DNA from 2 places in the Leclercia sp. W6 genome. Region 2 is predicted to be linked to the other one. Evidence: predicted binding sites of a transcription regulator. Region 2 holds the regulator's gene; the other holds the start of a gene.
The links. Region 2 encodes Fur, which represses iron uptake genes when iron is present. Its sites were predicted from a motif close to ATAATAATGAGAACNACTATCAA; they were not measured.

Region 1: the regulator Fur is predicted to act here: its motif matches at 2,983-3,005, upstream of zupT (zinc transporter ZupT).

The regions. Positions count from the first base shown of each region.
Region 1 is NZ_CP031104.1:4,462,190-4,472,345, reverse strand. It holds gene DVA43_RS22020 (DUF1190 family protein) at 111-782, shown strand; gene DVA43_RS22015 (glutathionylspermidine synthase family protein) at 785-1,945, shown strand; gene ygiD (4,5-DOPA dioxygenase extradiol) at 2,027-2,815, opposite strand; gene zupT (zinc transporter ZupT) at 3,012-3,785, shown strand; gene ribB (3,4-dihydroxy-2-butanone-4-phosphate synthase) at 3,827-4,480, opposite strand; FMN riboswitch at 4,585-4,735, opposite strand; gene DVA43_RS21995 (accessory factor UbiK family protein) at 4,856-5,152, shown strand; gene hldE (bifunctional D-glycero-beta-D-manno-heptose-7-phosphate kinase/D-glycero-beta-D-manno-heptose 1-phosphate adenylyltransferase HldE) at 5,188-6,621, opposite strand; gene glnE (bifunctional [glutamate--ammonia ligase]-adenylyl-L-tyrosine phosphorylase/[glutamate--ammonia-ligase] adenylyltransferase) at 6,662-9,520, opposite strand; gene DVA43_RS21980 (inorganic triphosphatase) at 9,539-10,156, opposite strand, start outside.
Region 2 is NZ_CP031104.1:2,326,008-2,336,163, reverse strand. It holds gene nagE (N-acetylglucosamine-specific PTS transporter subunit IIBC) at 1-2,021, shown strand, start outside; gene glnS (glutamine--tRNA ligase) at 2,201-3,868, shown strand; gene chiP (chitoporin) at 4,303-5,709, shown strand; gene chiQ (ChiQ/YbfN family lipoprotein) at 5,753-6,085, shown strand; gene fur (ferric iron uptake transcriptional regulator) at 6,232-6,678, opposite strand; gene fldA (flavodoxin FldA) at 6,968-7,498, opposite strand; gene ybfE (LexA regulated protein) at 7,654-7,941, opposite strand; gene ybfF (esterase) at 8,070-8,843, opposite strand; gene seqA (replication initiation negative regulator SeqA) at 9,027-9,569, shown strand; gene pgm (phosphoglucomutase (alpha-D-glucose-1,6-bisphosphate-dependent)) at 9,594-10,156, shown strand, end outside.

The DNA of each region.
Region 1 (10,156 bases), 2.1 Mb from region 2:
GCCAACGTAAAGATCCCCCAGTTTCGCCCCCATCGCTTCAATTTCCACCACTCATCCTCTATTCTGAGCGTTATTTTCTGTGTTTTACCACTGGGTCCTGGAAGACGATCATGAAACGGACAAAATCCATTAATCACGCCACGTTCCGCAAAAGCTGGAACGCGCGTCACCTCACTCCTGTCGCCCTGGCGCTGGGCGCCGTGTTTATGCTGGCAGGCTGTGAGCAAAGCGACGAAACGGTTTCGCTCTATCAGAATGCCGATGACTGTGCCTCCGCCACCGGCAACAAGGCAGAGTGTACCACCGCCTACAACAATGCCCTGAAAGAGGCCGAACGTACCGCGCCGAAATATGCCAGCCGTGAAGACTGCGTAGCGGAATTTGGCGAAGGCCAGTGCCAGCAGGCTCCTGCTCCTGCCCAGGCGGGCACAGCGCCAGAAAACCAGGCACAGGCGCAATCCAGCGGCAGTTTCTGGATGCCGCTCATGGCCGGTTACATGATGGGCCGTCTGATGGGCGGCGGCGCGGGCTATCAACAGCAACCGCTGTTCAGCTCGAAGAACCCGGCCAGCCCGGCTTACGGTCAGTATACCGATGCCAGCGGCAAAGGTTATGGTGCCGCACAGCCTGGCCGCACCATGAACGTACCTAAGACCGCCATGGCGCCAAAACCGGCGACCACCAGCACCGTTACCCGCGGCGGCTTTGGTGAGTCTGTTGCCAAACAGAACACCATGCAGCGCAGCGCGACCGGCACCTCAACGCGCTCAATGGGCGGCTGATAATGGAACGAGTCAGTATTGTTGAGCGCCCGGACTGGCGCGAAAAAGCCACCGAATATGGTTTCAACTTCCACACCATGTACGGCGAGCCGTACTGGTGTGAAGATGCCTACTACAAGCTGACCCTCGCCCAGGTTGAAAAACTGGAAGAGGTGACGGCGGAGCTGCATCAGATGTGCCTGAAGGTGGTGGAAAAGGTGATCGCCAGCGATGAGCTGCTGACCAAATTCCGCATTCCGAAGCACACCTGGGGCTTTGTGCGTCAGTCATGGCAGACCCATCAGCCGTCGCTCTACTCCCGCCTCGATCTGGCGTGGGATGGCACCGGCGAGCCGAAGCTGCTTGAGAACAACGCCGATACACCAACCTCCCTGTATGAAGCGGCCTTCTTCCAGTGGATCTGGCTGGAAGATCAGCAGAACGCAGGCCGTCTGCCGGAAGGCAGTGACCAGTTCAACAGCCTGCAGGAAAAGCTGATCGCGCGTTTCACTGAGCTGCGTGAACAGCACGGCTTTAACCTGCTGCACTTTGCCTGCTGTCGCGACACGGTCGAAGATCGCGGCACAGTACAGTATCTGCAGGACTGCGCTGCCGAAGCCGAAGTCGCCACTGAATTCCTCTATATAGAAGATATCGGGCTGGGTGAAAAAGGCCAGTTCACCGATCTGCAGGACCAGGTAATCAGTAACCTGTTCAAGCTCTATCCGTGGGAATACATGCTGCGCGAAGTCTTCTCCACCAAGCTGGAAGATGCGGGCGTGCGCTGGCTGGAGCCGGCCTGGAAGAGCATTATCTCCAACAAAGCCCTGTTGCCGCTGCTGTGGGAGATGTTCCCGGGCCATCCAAATCTGCTGCCCGCTTACTTCGCGGAAGATGACCATCCGCAGATGGATAAGTATGTCAAAAAGCCGATTTTCTCCCGCGAAGGCGCCAACGTATCGATTATCGAAAACGGTAACACCGTGGAAGCGGTAGAAGGTCCGTATGGCGAAGAAGGGATGATCGTCCAGCAGTTCTGCCAGTTACCGAAGTATGGCGACAGCTACATGCTGATCGGCAGCTGGCTGATCAACGATCAGCCAGCCGGGATTGGTATTCGTGAAGATCGGGCGTTGATCACCCAGGATCTGTCACGGTTCTATCCGCATATCTTCGTGGAGTAGCCTGTGGTGCCGGGTGGCGGCTTCGCCTTACCCGGCCTACATAACTCCGTAGGCCCGGTAAGCGCAGCGCCACCGGGCACTTTACCCCACCTGCACTGACAACATACTCAAACTGCCCATCACAATGCCATCCACCGGTGTGGAAACGGACTCCTGACCATCCCACGCGCCCAGAACATAGAGCAGCGGCAGGAAATGTTCCGCCGTCGGGTTCGAGAGCGAGCCGCCTTCGTGCGCCAGATAGTTCACCAGCGGATGTTCTTCAGCCGGCCCCTGCCAGGTCAGGTTTGCTTTCACGTAATCGTTAAACGACGTTGCCCACGGATAGGGCGTGTTTTCTCCATGCCAGCGTGCGGTGCGCAGGTTGTGCACCACGTTACCGCTGGCTATCAGCATGATGCCCTCGTCACGGAGCGCGGCGAGCTTACGGCCCATCTCAAGGTGCCACGCCGCCGGTTTGGTGCTGTCGATACTCAGCTGCACCATCGGGATGTCGGCATCCGGGTACATCTTGATCAGCACGCCCCAGGAGCCGTGGTCAAAGCCCCACGCCTCTTTATCAAGGGTGACCGGGAGAGGCGCCAGCAGCTCTACCAGCCGCTGCGCCAGCGCCGGTGATCCCGGTGCCGGATAGTGTGTGTCATACAGCGCCTGCGGGAAGCCACCAAAATCATGGATCGTTTTCGGCGTTTCCATCGCGGTAACGCCGGTGCCACGGGTAAACCAGTGTGCAGAAATCACCACGATCGCTTTCGGACGCGGCAACGTCTCTCCCAGATGACGCCAGGCGCGGGTATAGACGTTATCCTCCAGCGCGTTCATGGGGCTGCCGTGGCCCAAAAACAGTGCTGGCATACGAGAAGATGTCATGATGATATCCTTACACAAGCTGTCGATTTGATAGCTTTACCTTACCCGTTAACAGGATAAGATGAACTCTGATAACCATGATGAAGATCATCAGGAAATTTGAATGTAAGGGATCTGTAAAGGCGATTATACCCGCTCGCTTTACGCGCGTTTAGCCTTTAATATGAATGATAATCATTATCATAAGGAGAGGTGAATGTCAGTTCCTCTGATTCTGACGATTCTCGCAGGCGCCGCCACCTTTATCGGCGCCCTGCTCGGCGTGCTGGGCCAGAAGCCCTCGAACCGCGTGCTGGCATTTTCGCTCGGCTTTGCCGCCGGGATCATGTTGCTCATCTCTCTGATGGAGATGCTGCCCGCGGCACTCGGCACGGAAGGGATGTCGCCGGTGCTCGGCTACGGGATGTTTGTCTTTGGCCTGCTGGGCTACTTTGCACTGGACAGAATGCTGCCCCACGCGCACCCGCAGGATCTGATGCAGAAAGGGAGTCAGCCCCTGCCCCGCAATCTGCGACGTACCGCGCTGCTGCTGACCCTGGGCATCAGCCTGCATAACTTCCCGGAAGGCGTTGCGACCTATGTGACCGCCAGTAACAACCTGGAGTTAGGATTCGGTATTGCGCTGGCGGTGGCGTTGCACAATATCCCGGAGGGGCTGGCGGTCGCAGGCCCGGTCTATGCGGCAACGGGTTCTAAGCGTAAGGCGGTCTTCTGGGCAGGGATTTCCGGCATGGCAGAGATCCTCGGCGGGGTGCTGGCGTGGTTGATCCTCGGCAGCCTGATTTCACCCGTGGTGATGGCGGCGATTATGGCGGCGGTGGCAGGGATTATGGTGGCGCTGTCGGTGGACGAGCTGATGCCGCTCGCCAAAGAGATCGACCCGAATAACAATCCCAGCTACGGCGTGCTGTGCGGGATGTCGGTGATGGGACTCAGTCTGGTGCTGCTCCAGACGGCAGGAATAGGTTAAAAAAAACGCCGGGTTAACCCGGCGTTTTTTATGCTGCGTTATCAGCTGGCTTTGCGCTCTTGCGCCTGGCGATACGCCACCAGATCTTCAATGGTGACCACAGCCATGTTGTGTTTCACCGCGAAGTCGATGCACTCCGGCGCGCGGGCCATAGAGCCATCATCATTGGTCAGTTCACAGAGCACACCGGCGGGTTTGAAACCGGCCAGCGTGACCAGATCGATAGTGGCTTCGGTGTGGCCGCCGCGAGTCAACACGCCGCCCGGCTGCGCGCGCAGCGGGAAGACATGGCCCGGACGGTTCAGGTCAGAAGGTTTTGCACCGTCGGCAATGGCGGCACGCACGGTGGTGACGCGGTCAGCGGCAGAGACACCGGTGGTCACGCCGCTGGCGGCTTCGATGGTGACGGTAAAACCGGTGCCGAAGGCGCTGGTGTTGTTCTCTACCATCATAGGCAGTTCCAGCTGTTTACGGCGATCTTCGGTGATACACAGGCAAACAATACCGCTGCCGTGACGGATGGTCAGCGCCATCTGCTCAACGGTCATGGTTTCGGCGGCGAAAATCATATCGCCTTCGTTTTCACGGTCTTCATCGTCAAGCACCATCACGCCGCGGCCTTCGCGAAGCGCAGCAAGCGCCTGCTCAACACGGTCAGTAGAGGTACCGAAAGAGGAAAGGAGCGTCTGATTCATGGTAAAAAAACCTCATTAAAATTATGGTTACCAGAATCAGGGCAGTCTTAGGAGCGCCGGAGTACGGCAAAAAAATAACGTGAGCGGGCCTCGCCCGACTGGTTCGTTACTCTCTCCCATCCGGACTTTAACCGTCGGCCCCGGAATTACACCGGATCTGCTGACCTTTGAGTGTGCACCCAAAGCGCTCGCGGGCTTTCAACATGGTGTTGATTTACCGCCGGTGGGGAATTTCGCCCCGCCCTGAGAATAAGCGGGATAACTATAACGCTAATGATTATGTTCGGCAACGCATAAGCTTCACACAATTCTGGTTTAAGGATCCCCGTAACGCGCTACAATGATTCTAAACATCTTTACTTCAAGGGAACTATGATGATCGACCCAAAAAAAATTGAACAACTTGCCCGCCAGGTCCATGAATCCATGCCAAAAGGCGTACGTGAGTTTGGTGATGATGTTGAGAAGAAGATCCGCCAGGTGCTGCAGGCGCAGCTGATGCGTCTGGATCTGGTCAGCCGTGAAGAATTTGACGTGCAGACGCAGGTTCTGCTGCGCACCCGTGAGAAGATTGCCCTGCTGGAGCAGCGTCTCACCGAGCTGGAAAACCGCAACGTTGTCGACGAAGTGAAACCGGCGCCAGCGATCCCACCGGTAGATAACGTGGAATAATTCACCGCAAAAAAACGGGCCTTTCGGCCCGTTTTTTATTTCTCGCTATCTTTCTGAATCTTTTTAATGATGTTGGTGGTTGAACACCCGTCCTCAAAATTGAGCACCATCACTTCACCGCCGTTGGCCCACACCTCTTCGCTACCTGCGATCTGTTCAGGCTTGTAGTCACCGCCTTTCACCAGCAGGTCCGGCAGGATCCCGGCAATCAGACGCTGCGGGGTATCCTCTTCGAAGGAGACCACCCAGTCCACCGCTTCCAGCGCGCCAAGCACAATCATGCGCTGCTCAAGCGGGTTCACCGGACGGGTTTCGCCTTTCAGCCGTTTAGTGGAGGCATCGCTGTTCACCGCCACAATCAGGCGGTCGCCCAGCTTGCGCGCGTTGGCAAGATAAGAGACGTGGCCCGCGTGCAGAATGTCGAACACGCCGTTGGTCATCACCACTTTCTCACCACGCTTACGCGCGGCGGCAACGGCCACTTTCAGCTCTTCTTCACTCATCACGCCAAAACCGGTTTCGGCGCGCCCACGCACCGCGTTTTCCAGCTCGATGGGAGAGACGGTTGAGGTCCCCAGCTTGCCGACCACCACGCCTGCGGCAGCGTTGGCAAAGTAGCAGGCCTCTTCGAGGGTATTCCCGGCAGCCAGCGTCGCCGCCAACACGCCAATCACCGTATCGCCCGCACCGGTGACGTCATACACTTCCTGCGCCTGGGTTGGCATATGCAGCGGCGCTTTGCCCGGTTGCAGCAGGGTCATCCCCTGCTCGGAACGGGTCACCAGCAGCGCGGAGAGGTCGAAGTCGGCGATGATCTTCATGCCGCGCTCAACGATCTCATCTTCGGTTTTGCATTTGCCCGCCACTGCTTCAAATTCGGAGAGGTTAGGCGTCAGCAGCGTCGCACCGCGATAGCGTTCAAAGTCGGTGCCTTTCGGGTCGATCAGCACCGGCACACCGGAAGCGCGCGCCAGCTTAATCATCTGCTGGACGCTCGCCAGCGCCCCTTTGGCGTAGTCGGAGAGCACCAGCGCCCCGATGTTGCCCAGCGCCTGGTTGATGCGCTCGTGCAGCGGCTCCGGATCCACGCCTTCAAAGCCCTCTTCAAAGTCGAGGCGGATCAGCTGCTGGTTGCGCGACAGCACGCGCAGTTTAGTAATGGTCGGGTGCGTTGGAACAGAAACGAAATCACATTTAACGTTCACATCCGCCAGCGTCTTGCTCAGCGCCCGCGCCGCATCATCGATGCCGGTCAGACCAACCAGACGCGAATGCGCGCCGAGAGAAGCAATGTTCATCGCCACGTTTGCTGCGCCGCCAGGACGCTCTTCAATGGTATCCACCTTCACCACCGGGACCGGGGCTTCCGGGGAAATGCGGCTGGTTGGCCCATACCAGTAGCGATCCAGCATCACATCGCCAACTACCATAACTCCAGCACGTTCAAACTCTGGCAGTGTTACTTTCATTCCTGACTCCAGAAAGATTCACAATTTGCGCGCGATAATATCACACTTGTTTTGTTACGCACGGTTCCACCAGCCACTTCTGCCAGCAGGCGCGCACCAGCTCCCGCTCGGTGTTAAAGCAGTCGAGCGGCAGATGGCCGGGCTGCTCCTGCAACGCCAGATGGTGCAGTTCATCGCGCAGCGTGGTGTAAGCGCGGGTGAGCGCCAGCGCCTCCTGCTCATCCATAATGTCGTTCTGCGCCAGCAGCTCCAGAATGCGCACGTTATCTGACCAGCGGGTCAGCTTCGGTTTGGCGTGGGCGTCACGCAGCACCAGATACTGGGTGATAAATTCGATATCGGTAATACCGCCCTCGTCAGCTTTAATATCAAAGCGATCCCGGTGCTTATTCCCCAGGTGAGCGCGCATTTTTTCACGCATCTCGCGCACCTCGGTCTGCAGCGTCGGGCCCTCGCGCATGGCGGTCAGCACGTCGCGGCGAATGGTATCAAACTGCGCCTTAAGCTGCGGATCGCCATAGACCACCCGGGCGCGCACCAGAGCCTGATGCTCCCAGGTCCAGGCTTCGTTCTTCTGATACTCGGCGAACGACTCGGTGGAAGAGACCAGCATGCCCGCCGCCCCGGACGGACGCAGGCGGGCATCCACTTCATACAGAATGCCCGACGATGTGCGGGTGCTGAACAGGTGCATGATTCGCTGGGCCAGGCGCAGGTAGAACTGACGCCCGTCGATCTCACGCTCGCCGTCGGTCATCACATCCACCGGGCAGTCGTGAAGGAAAATGAGATCCAGATCGGAGCTGTAGCCCAGCTCCCAGCCGCCCAGCTTGCCGTAACCCACCACCGCAAAGCCGCGTCCTTCGCGATCGGCCAGGTGCTTCGGCTGGCCGTAACGCGCCACCATCTGCACCCACGCCTGATGGACAACGGCATCAATAATCGCCTCCGCCAGCCAGGTTAAGTGATCGCTCACTTTCATCACTGGCAGCGTTCCGGCGATGTCGGCGGCGGCCACACGCAGCAGCTGCGCCTGCTTAAACTGACGCAGCGCCTCCAGCTGCTGCTCCTCATCCTCCTCCGGCACGCGCAGCAGATACTGGCGCAGCTCGTCCCGGTAGGCGTCGGTCGCCGTCGGCTGGTAAAGGGTGTTGGGATCGAGCAGCTCATCCAGCAGCAGCGGATAGCGCGCCAGCTTGCTGGCGATCATTGGCGAGGCGGCGCAGAGGGAAATCAGGTGCTTGAGCGCGCCCGGGAACTCGCTTAACAGCTCCAGATAGGTGGTGCGGGTGATGATCCCGCTGAGTAATGGTGTCAGACGCGACAGCGGCACCGGCGCATCGGCGCGGGAACAGACATCGCTCAGCAGGTGCGGCATCAGGTGATCGAGCACCTGACGTCCGCGCGGGCCAATGGCGCGCTTGTTCAGTTCCAGGCGGAAATCGGCAATCAGCGCCACCACCCGGTGACGGTCATCATTGCTGAGGTGGGCCAGCACCGGGGTAGTGTCGTCCTCCTGCAGCGCATCCTGCCACAGCTCGCGCCAGTGCTCTGACAGCTCATCATCCTGTGATTCGCTCTCATCGTCGCCAATCAGGTCGTTAAAAATCCGGCGCACCGCGGCCATGTGCGCATCCAGCGCCTCGGTCAGCGCCTGCCAGTCGTCCAGGCGCATTCCCCAGGCGAGACGGGCGCGATTAAGCTCATCCCCCGGCAGGGTCTGGGTTTGTTCGTCGTTAATGCTCTGCAGCAGGTTTTCCAGCCGACGCAAAAAGAGGTAGGCCTCACGCAGGATTTGCGCATCCCCTTCCGGCAGCAGATTCAGCTGTGCAATTGCCGCAAGCGTTGGCAGCAGGGAGCGGGATTGCAGCGACGGCTCGCGTCCGCCGCGGATCAGTTGGAACACCTGGACGATAAACTCGATCTCGCGGATGCCGCCCGCCCCCAGCTTGATGTTGTCTTTCAGGCCGCGACGCCGCACTTCCCGGGCAATCATCCCTTTCATGTTGCGCAGCGACTGGATGACGCTGAAATCGATATAGCGACGGAAGACGAACGGGCGCAGCATGGCACGCAGCTCGCTGGCATAGGCGCCGTCGTTATCACCCATGATCCGCGCCTTTACCATTGCGTAGCGTTCCCAGTCGCGTCCTTGCTCCTGATAATAATCTTCCAGCGCGGCAAAGCTCAGCACCAGCGGGCCGCTGTCGCCGAAGGGACGCAGGCGCATATCCACGCGGTAGACAAAGCCATCCTGGGTGGGTTGATCCAGGGCCTTAATCAGCCGCTGCCCCAGGCGGGTAAAGAACTGGGCGTTGTCCAGCTCACGGCGTCCGCCGCGGGTGGCACCCTTCTCCGGCCAGGCGAAGATCAGATCGATATCCGAGGAAAAGTTGAGCTCGCCGCCGCCGAGTTTGCCCATCCCTAAAATCAGCAGCGGCTGCGGGGTGCCATCCTCACTGCATGGCGTACCCCATTCACGACAGCAGGCGTCGTACAGCCAGTCGCGGGCGGCGACGATCAGCGTCTCCGCAAGGTGACTCAACTGCTGCAACGTGCTCTCTTCACTCACCAGCATCAGCGCCTGCGCCCAGGCGATGCGCACCATTACCCGGCGGCGGAAATGGCGCAGCTCGCGCATCAGCGCGGCTTCATCGCCGACATCTGCCAGCGCGTCGCGTAACCACTGCGCATAGTGCTGCCACTCATCCGCCTGCGGCGGCGCGGCCTCAAGTCCGGTCAGCCAGTCAGGATGTGCCGTAACGCTCTCCTGCACAAAGTCGCTGAACGCCAGCACCTGCCGGGCCTGCTCGCTTAATGACGAGGCGGATAATGCTTCCGGCAGACGCTCACATACCGTCTGCCACTGCTGCTGTAAGGGTGAAGAAAGCGGCATCATTGGGGTTCCTTGCCTGCGTTAACGTTTTCCGCTGTGCAGCCAGAATGGCTCCTGCGAAATGGCTTCGTTGCGGAAATGCTCAATTTCAATGTGCTGGCGGGTCTTAATGGCATGCAGCAGACCTTGCCAGTTTTCCAGCCAGGCGCGGGCCACCGGGCCGTCATAGGCCCCTGCCAGCAGCAGCATGCTGTCGATGTTACGCGCCAGACGAATCAGCTGATCGCCATACTGATCCCCCAGCGGATGGGCGAACGTGGTTTTCAGTTCAGCGGCATGACGGGAGAGGTGAATATCGGCGAAGCGCTTAAAGTTATCCGCTATTTTGCTCTGCGCCTTCGCGTCGAGGAAGGTGCGCCAGCCGCGTGTCACCAGAAACTCGGTCAGCGCCAGTTTCGCGGTGGCAGTTTGCGGGCTGTAGACCGCCGTCTCGGCAGAGACATCCGACGCCATCAGAGTTTCGGTCTGGGTCAGCAGATCACGTAAGTGAGCACTCGCTTTACGTGGCACAATGCCGCCGAACAGCGTCAGGCTGTGACGTACCAGCGCCATCGCCGCCAGTACCTCGGCTTTCGCCCCTTTCACGCCGCGGACCCACAGCTCCTCGTGATACTGCCACTGGCTCAGGGCCAGCTCCAG
Region 2 (10,156 bases):
TGAGCATTTTAGGTTACTTACAAAAGGTTGGCCGCGCCTTAATGGTGCCGGTCGCCACGCTGCCAGCGGCGGCAATACTGATGGGTGTCGGTTACTGGATTGACCCGGTGGGTTGGGGTGGAGACAACGCGTTAGCGGCGTTCTTCATTAAATCCGGTTCTGCCATTATCGATAACATGTCCGTACTGTTCGCCATTGGTGTGGCTTATGGTATGTCCAAAGATAAAGACGGCGCTGCGGCGTTGACCGGCTTCGTGGGCTTCCTTGTGCTGACCACGCTCTGCTCCCCGGCTGCGGTTTCTATGATCCAGAAGATCCCCGCCGACCAGGTGCCGGCTGCGTTCGGTAAGATCAGCAACCAGTTCGTGGGGATCCTGGTGGGTATCATCTCCGCTGAACTCTACAACCGCTTCAGTGGTGTTGAGCTGCCAAAAGCGCTCTCCTTCTTCAGCGGCCGTCGTCTGGTGCCGATCCTGACCTCCTTTGTGATGATCGTTGTGGCCTTCATCCTGATGTACATCTGGCCGGTGATCTTCGACGGTCTGGTGAACTTCGGTGAACAGATCCAGAAACTGGGTTCTGTCGGTGCGGGCGTCTATGCGTTCTTCAACCGTCTGCTGATCCCGGTCGGTCTGCACCACGCGCTGAACTCCGTATTCTGGTTTGACGTTGCCGGTATCAACGATATCCCTAACTTCCTCGGCGGTGCACAGTCCATCGAAGCAGGTAAAGCAGTTATCGGTATCACCGGTCGCTACCAGGCGGGCTTCTTCCCAATTATGATGTTCGGTCTGCCGGGTGCTGCGCTGGCTATCTACCACTGCGCACGTCCTGAGAACAAAGCGAAGGTACTGGGTATTATGATGGCGGGCGCATTCGCGGCCTTCTTCACCGGTATCACCGAGCCGCTGGAATTCTCCTTCATGTTTGTGGCGCCTGTGCTGTATGTGATCCACGCCGTACTGACCGGTATCTCTGTATTCATTGCAGCAAGTATGCAGTGGATCGCGGGCTTCGGCTTCAGTGCTGGTCTGGTGGATATGGTGCTCTCTTCCCGTAACCCACTGGCGGTTCACTGGTACATGCTGATCCCACAAGGTCTGGTGTTCTTCGCTATCTACTACGTGGTGTTCCGCTTCACCATCACCAAATTCAACCTGATGACCCCGGGCCGTGAGCTGGCGGTTGCCGGTAGCGAAGCAGATGGTCAGGATGTGAATGTCAGTGCTGCAACCAATGAAGACGTTTCTGGTCTGGCGCGTCAGTACATCGCGGCAGTTGGCGGCTCCGATAACCTGACCGGTATCGATGCCTGCATCACCCGTCTGCGTCTGAACGTGAAAGACTCTTCTCTGGTCAACGAAGCAATGGCGAAGCGCCTGGGCGCATCTGGCGTCATTCGTCTGAACAAAACTAGCGTGCAGATTATCGTTGGCTTCGTGGCTGAGAAAATCGCCAATTCGATGAAAACTACCGGTCCTGTTGCCGCTGCTGAAGCGACATCTGCGCCAGCTGCCGCACCTGCGGCTGTTAAGCCACAGGCTGTTGCCAACGCGACCACCATCGCAGCACTGGTTTCGCCAGTGACCGGCGACGTAGTGGCCCTGGAGCAGGTGCCTGATGAAGCCTTCGCCAGCAAAGCTGTCGGTGATGGCGTGGCGGTGAAACCAACGGATAAAACCGTGGTCTCTCCGGCTGCCGGTACCATCGTTAAAATCTTCAACACTAACCACGCGTTCTGCCTGGAAACCGAGAAAGGCGCGGAGATCGTTGTCCACATGGGTATCGATACCGTTGCGCTGGGTGGTCAGGGCTTCAAACGCCTGGTCGAAGAGGGTGCGGAAGTGGTTGCGGGTCAGCCGGTTCTGGAGATGGATCTCGACTTCCTGAACGCCAACGCGCGCTCGATGATTAGCCCGGTTGTCTGCAGCAATATCGATGACTTCAGCGGCCTGGTCATTAAGGCGCAGGGTCAGGTCGTTGCTGGCCAGACACCACTGTATGAAATTAAAGGCAAATAAGTGCTCCTGAGTAAGCGTTAGTGCCTGAGCGGCGGGGATATCCCCGCCGCTTTTTTTTGCAGCAATCGCCCTCATAATTCTCTTCAGAGACCGTTTTTTGCGTAACTAAAGGTTGTCACTACGCCCGGCTTATAAGATCATATGCCGTTATACGTCGTTTACGCTTTGAGGAATCCACGATGAGTGAGGCTGAAGCCCGCCCGAGCAACTTTATCCGTCAGATCATTGATGAAGATCTGGCCACTGGTAAGCACACCACAGTTCATACCCGTTTCCCGCCGGAGCCGAACGGCTACCTGCACATTGGTCATGCGAAATCGATCTGCCTGAACTTCGGCATCGCGCAGGACTACCAGGGCCAATGCAACCTGCGTTTCGATGACACCAACCCGGTGAAAGAAGATATCGAATACGTAGAGTCCATTAAGAACGACGTGCAATGGTTGGGCTTCAACTGGTCTGGCGACATCTGCTACTCCTCCGACTATTTTGACCAGCTGTATGCTTACGCCGTAGAGCTGATCAACAAAGGTCTGGCCTACGTTGACGAGCTTTCCGCTGACGAAATCCGCGAATACCGCGGTACGCTGACCGCGCCGGGCAAAAACAGCCCGTACCGCGATCGCAGCGTGGAAGAGAACCTGGCGCTGTTTGAAAAAATGCGTGCCGGTGGCTTCGAAGAGGGTAAAGCCTGTCTGCGCGCTAAAATCGATATGGCCTCGCCGTTTATCGTGATGCGTGACCCGGTGCTGTACCGCATTAAGTTTGCCGATCACCATCAGACCGGCAGCAAATGGTGCATCTACCCGATGTACGACTTCACCCACTGCATCAGCGATGCGCTGGAAGGCATTACTCACTCCTTATGTACGCTGGAGTTCCAGGACAACCGTCGCCTGTATGACTGGGTGCTGGATAACATCTCCATTCCGGTACATCCGCGTCAGTACGAGTTCTCTCGTCTGAATCTGGAATACACCGTGATGTCCAAGCGTAAGCTGAACCTGCTGGTGACCGACAAGCATGTTGAAGGCTGGGATGACCCGCGTATGCCAACCATCTCCGGTCTGCGTCGTCGTGGTTATACCGCAGCATCTATCCGCGAGTTTTGCAAACGCATCGGCGTGACCAAGCAGGACAACACCATCGAGATGGCGTCGCTGGAATCCTGCATTCGCGAAGATCTGAACGACAATGCGCCGCGCGCCATGGCGGTTATCGATCCGGTTAAGCTGGTTATCGAAAACTACCCGCAGGGCGAAAGCGAGCTGGTGACCATGCCTAACCATCCGAGCAAGCCGGAGATGGGCAGCCGTGAGGTGCCGTTTAGCGCAGAGATCTGGATCGATCGTGCCGACTTCCGCGAAGAAGCGAACAAGCAGTACAAACGTCTGGTGCTGGGCAAAGAAGTGCGCCTGCGTAATGCCTACGTGATCAAAGCTGAGCGTGTTGAAAAAGACGCTGAAGGCAACATCACCACCATCTTCTGCACCTACGATGCCGAGACCCTGAGCAAGGATCCTGCCGATGGTCGCAAGGTGAAGGGCGTTATCCACTGGGTCAGCGCGGCTCATGCACTGCCGGTTGAAATCCGTCTGTACGATCGCCTCTTCAGCGTGCCAAACCCGGGTGCTGCTGAGGACTTCCTGGAGGTGATTAACCCGGAGTCGCTGGTGATCAAGCAGGGCTTTGCAGAGCCATCCCTGAAAGAGGCTGTTGCTGGTCATGCGTACCAGTTTGAGCGCGAAGGTTACTTCTGCCTCGACAGCCGCTACGCCACTGCAGACAAACTGGTGTTTAACCGTACCGTCGGTCTGCGTGATACCTGGACGAAAGTCGGTGAGTAACTGATTATTTTTCGATAAACGCCGCGCATAGCGGCGTTTTTTTTGCCCCGCAAGCAAGCCATTAACCGACTATATGTTCGCGTTGCGAATTAATCCCATTTCTTAAAATGATTCGCTTTCTCTTCCCTTTCACAAATTCACGATAATAGCTATCGAACTGGCCGTTAAATAGCTGTCTGTTAAAAATAACCCGCTAATTACGTGCATTATTTTAATTAAAAATTCTTTTCAGTTTTGATTGTTACAAATAGCAATCAAATATGTGCGCTTTGTCATAATCCTGACTTTTGATCGCTGAAAAGCATTGATAATTCGCGTCGCGAAAAATAGTCTACAGACAGGAGATGTAAGCGGGTATTTCTGGTTACCTCCATTTTTTACTTTTTTGTTTTTCGCCGTTTAAGGCGCTTTAAATACGTCAAAGAGGATTAATTATGCGTACGTTCAGTGGCAAACGTAGTGCGCTTGCGCTGGCTATTGCCGGTGTAACAGCAATGTCAGGCTGGATGGTTTCTCCGAAAGCCCAGGCCGAAGGTTTTATTGATGATTCCACGCTCACGGGCGGTATTTATTACTGGCAGCGTGAACGTGACCGCAAAAATGTCGAAGCAGACAAATACGAAACTAACCTGGCTCACTCCACCTGGAACGCCAACCTTGATTTCCAGTCGGGCTATGTGGCCGACATGTTCGGTCTTGATCTCGCTGCGTTCACAGCCATCGAAATGGCGGAAAATGGCGACAGCGGCCACCCGAACGAAATTGCGTTCTCCTCCAGCAACAAAGCCTATAAAGAGGACTGGTCCGGCGATAAGAGCGGGATCAGCCTGTATAAAGCGGCTGCTAAATTTAAATACGGCCCGGTCTGGGCCCGCGGCGGCTGGCTGCAGCCAACCGGTCAAACCCTGCTAGCGCCGCACTGGAGCTTTATGCCGGGTACCTATCAGGGTGCCGAAGCCGGGGCCAACTTTGACTACGGAGACAGCGGTGCGCTGAGTTTCTCGTACATGTGGACCAACGAGTACAAAGCGCCGTGGCACCTCGAGATGGACAAGTTCTATCAGAATGACAGAAAAACCCGCGTCGATTATCTCCACTCCTTTGGCGCGAAGTACGATTTCAAAAATAACCTAATTCTGGAAGCCGCCTTTGGTCAGGCCGAAGGTTACATCGATCAGTATTTTGCCAAAGCCAGCTACAAGTTAGATATCGTGGGCGGCCCGCTCTCGACCAGCTACCAGTTCTACGGCACGCGTGATAAAGCCGACAGCGGCACCGTGAATGATATCTACGACGGCACGGCATGGCTGCAGGCGCTGACCCTGGGTTATAAGGTCGGGCAGGTCGATTTACGTCTGGAAGGGACTTACGTTAAGGCGGAAGGGCAGCAGGGTTACTTCCTGCAGCGTATGACCCCAACCTACGCTTCGTCCAACGGCCGTCTGGACGTGTGGTGGGATAACCGCTCCGACTTCAACGCCAACGGCGAAAAAGCGGTCTTCTTCGGCGCGATGTATGACCTGAGCAACTGGAACCTCGCAGGCTGGAGTGTGGGCGCGTCTTATGTTTACGCCTGGGATGCAAAACCGGCAGACTGGCTGATCAACAGCGCGGGCCAGCGTGAAGATATTGCCTCTAACAAGATTAAAGAGTCGGCCTACAGTCTGGATGCGATCTACACCCTTCAGGATGGTCGCGCGAAAGGAACTATGTTCAAACTGCACTTCACGCAGTATGACAACAATTCCGATATCCCAAGCTACGGCGGCGGTTACGGCAACATCTTCCAGGATGAGCGAGACGTGAAGTTTATGGTTATCGCCCCGTTCACCATCTTCTGATGACACATCCGGCGGGGGATAACCCCGCCGACCGGAGACTGCTATGCTGAAAAAAATCGTACTGGTCGCGCTGGTGGCATCAGGACTGACCGCCTGCGCGCAACCTCAGACCCAGAAAGAAGATACCCGTCTGAAAGAGGCCTACAGCGCCTGTATCAATACCGCTGAAGGGTCGCCAGAGAAGATCGAAGCCTGCCAGAGCGTGCTGGACGTGCTGCGCCAGGAGAAGGCGCACGAGCAATTTGCGACGCAAGAGACCGTTCGGGTTGCGGATTACCAGGCCTGTATCCAGGCGCGTAAAACGGGTAACAATCAGGACGTGACCAAAGACTGCGATAAAATCTGGCAGGAGATCCGCAATAACAACAGCAAGTAATCGGCTGTTTGCCACGCCCGATGGCGCTACGCTGACACGGGCCTACAAATGCGTAGGTCTGTGTCAGTGAGGCGCCACCGGGCTTTTTACATAATGACAGGCAAAAAAAAGCCAACCGTCAGGTTGGCTCAGAGTATGCGGATGAATTATTTCGCGTCGTGCGCGTGGTCATCTTCGCGGCAGTCGCCTTCGGCACAGTGGCCATACAGGTAGAGACTGTGGTTGGTCAGACGAATGCCGTGACGGGCGGCAATTTCACGCTGACGTGATTCGATAGAGTCGTCGCTGAATTCGATCACTTTGCCGCAATCCAGGCAAATCAGGTGATCGTGGTGATGCTGCTGCGTCAGTTCAAATACGGATTTCCCGCCTTCAAAATTGTGACGCGTCACGATGCCTGCATCGTCGAACTGGTTCAGTACACGGTAAACGGTAGCCAGACCAATCTCTTCGCCCATGTCGATCAGACGCTTGTATAAGTCTTCCGCACTGACATGATGGTTATCCGGACCCTGAAGCACTTCCAGGATTTTTAACCGTGGAAGCGTGACTTTCAGTCCGGCCTTCTTTAATGCGGTGTTGTTGTCAGTCATGCGGAATCTGTCCTGTTGCTAAACGATTCACTTCTAAAGAAGAAGTGACAGAAAATGCACCTGGGAAATGCGTCTCATTATAGAACTGCCATGACCTAATGAAAACTGCAAGTCTCAAGTAAAGTATGCTTATAAAAACGTGGTACCGCCAACAAACTTGTTACAGGGTGACCCGTTTGAACCTGGATCATTGTACAGGTATGGCAGGAAAAGTTAAAAATTTGTAGCAATTATTTTGATTGATATTACCTATCAATGCGGCGCAACTTCAACGTTGCGCCGCAGCATTTCAGGCGTTGAGGATATCGTCGAGATGCAGCTCTTCGCGAACCTGCTTAACCCATTTCTCTACGCGCTCAGCGGTCAGTTCAGGCTGACGATCTTCGTCGATGGCGAGGCCCACGAAGTGATTATCATCGGCCAGACCTTTTGAGGCTTCGAAGTGGTATCCAGCAGTTGGCCAGTGACCAACGATCACGGCGCCGCGCGGCTCAATGATGTCGCGAATGGTGCCGAGAGCATCGCAGAAGTACTCGGCATAGTCTTCCTGATCGCCACAGCCGAACAGGGCAACCAGTTTGCCGTTGAAATCGATCTCTTCCAGAGACGGGAAGAAGTCGTCCCAGTCGCACTGCGCTTCACCGTAGTACCAGGTAGGGATGCCCAGCAGCAGAATATCGTAACCTTCGATATCTTCTTTGCTGCTTTTCGCAATGTCATGCACATCGGCAACGTCTTTACCTAGCTGTTTTTGAATGTTTTTTGCGATATTTTCGGTATTACCCGTGTCGCTGCCAAAAAAAATGCCGATGATTGCCATGAGTAAAATAACCTCTTGAAACTTAATGGTATGGTGGCGCAATTTAGCCACGGATAAGGGCAATCATAGCAGAACAGAGAAGCCTGCGGAAACTGCAATCACCCAGGACTGCACTCTGTGCTACATGAAAGCAATAAGAAGGGGAGTTTTCTGACTTACGCTTTGCCGTGCCATTTCTCGAGCTGCGAAATCAGCATCTCTTCAATCAGCTCACTGCGGCTGATATCACGAGCATTCGCCAGCTCGTTCAGCGCATCGACGGCTTCAGCGTTCAGTTTCAGCTCGACGCGTTTAAGCCCGCGGCTTTTATCGCGTTTAAGCTGATTGCGCTTATTGATGCGCAGCTGTTCATCACGCGAAAGCGGATTGGTTTTCGGTCGTCCCGGGCGACGCTCATTCGCGAACAGATCTAATGTCGTGCGGTCCGTGTGTTCTTTGGCCATGATTTTGAGAATTCGGGGGAAACAAGACACCCTGCTAATGCCCGGGCGATAAGCGCGCCATCATACATCACCGAAAACGGCACGCCAACGACTGGAGGCCCGCAGGCGACCAGTCGCTCTCTTTTTAATCAATTTGCCGTGTCAGCGAGGTAACGACGGATAGCGCGCAGCACCGCGTCCGGTTTTTCGGCATGTACCCAGTGTCCGGCCCCGGCAATGACATGCGCACGCGCCTGGGGGAATTGCGCCAGCAGCGCATCACGGTACGCTTCGGTCACGTACGGGGAGTTGCCGCCGGTAATAAACAGCGTCGGATGCGGCCACGCCGGTACCGGCTGCCAGCCGACGATCTGGTCATACTGATCCCAGAGCACCGGCACGTTAAAGCGCCACTCGCCGTCGACGAAGGATTTCAGCAGAAACTGCACCACGCCTTCTTCATCAAGATGTTCGCGCATGACCGCTGCGGCCTGCTGGCGGGTACTGACGCCAGCGTCCGTGACGGCGTTGATAGCGGCGAAGATCTCATCATGGCGGCGCACGTCGTAATCCACTGGCGCCACGTCGATCACCACCAGGCCCGCAATGCGCTCCGGCGCAAGCGCCGTCAGCGCCATCACCGCTTTGCCACCCATGGAGTGACCAATCAGGATCGCTTTTTCAATATTATGCTCATTCAGCGTATCCAGCAGATCCTGGGCCATATCGGCGTAGGTCATCTGCGGCGAGCGCGGCGACAGGCCGTGGTTACGCATATCCACCTGCAGCAGCGCGTGATCCTGCACCAGATCCCGTGCCAGTACGCCAAGATTATCCAGACTACCAAACAGACCATGCACCAGGACGATGGGAGAATTATTGTGCGGCGATTGTGCAGATTGCGCTCGGGTATTCAATTTCATGGCAAAGTTCTTTTTTTACGTATGTCAGGTTAGGGTATCATGTTGACCATTCTGCCGCCCGGCTGCAAGGAAACAGTTAATTCTGACTTTTGCCGCCATTCTGGCTTGACGCTATCCGCTGTTGGGTTTTGAACTTATACTCCCAACGACTTGTATTCAGATAAGATATCGCACTGGATTAAGATGAAAACAATCGAAGTTGATGACGAACTCTATCAGTATATCGCCAGCCAGACGCGGCATATCGGTGAGAGCGCGTCCGACATTTTACGGCGCATGCTCAAAATGGCCGCCGCCTCGCAGTCTGCCGCTCCGGCCCTCAAAGAGACGCGCCAGCCCGTTGCCGTCGCCCAGGAAAAGCCGCTGACGCAGGTAAAAGACAAAGTGCGTGCGATGCGCGAACTGCTGCTTTCTGACGAATACGCTGAGCAGAAGAAAGCAGTTAACCGCTTTATGCTAGTGCTGACTACACTCTATTCACTGGATAACAACGCGTTTGCCGATGCGACGGAGTCACTGCATGGTCGCACCCGCGTCTATTTCGCGGGTGACGAGCAAACGCTGTTACAGAATGGCAATCAAACTAAACCCAAGCACCTCCCTGGTACACCGTACTGGGTGATCACCAATACCAATACCGGACGTAAACGCAGCATGATCGAACACATCATGCAGTCGATGCAGTTCCCGGTGGAATTGATTGATAAGGTTTGCGGTACTATCTAACCCTTGCATCAGAAGGACCAGGCAATGGCAAATCACAATCGTGCGGGTCAACCTGCACAACAGAGCGATTTGATTAACGTCGCCCAGCTTACCGCGCAGTACTACGTGCTGAAGCCGGAAGTGGGCAACGCAGAACACGCAGTTAAGTTTGGTACATCCGGGCACCGCGGCAGTGCGGTACGCCATAGCTTTAACGAGCCGCATATTCTGGCCATTGCTCAGGCCATCGCGGAAGAGCGTGCCAAAAACGGCGTCACCGGTCCGTGTTACGTAGGTAAGGATACACACGCCCTGTCAGAGCCAGCGTTTATCTCCGTACTGGAAGTGCTGGCGGCCAACGGCGTGGATGTCATCATTCAGGAAAACAACGGCTATACGCCGACCCCTGCCGTTTCTAACGCCATCCTGGTGCATAACCAGAAGGGCGGCGCGCAGGCTGACGGCATTGTGATCACGCCGTCCCACAACCCGCCGGAAGATGGCGGCATCAAATACAACCCACCCAACGGCGGCCCGGCTGACACCAACGTCACGAAAGTGGTGGAAGATCGTGCCAACGCACTGCTAGCTGATGGCCTGAAAGGCGT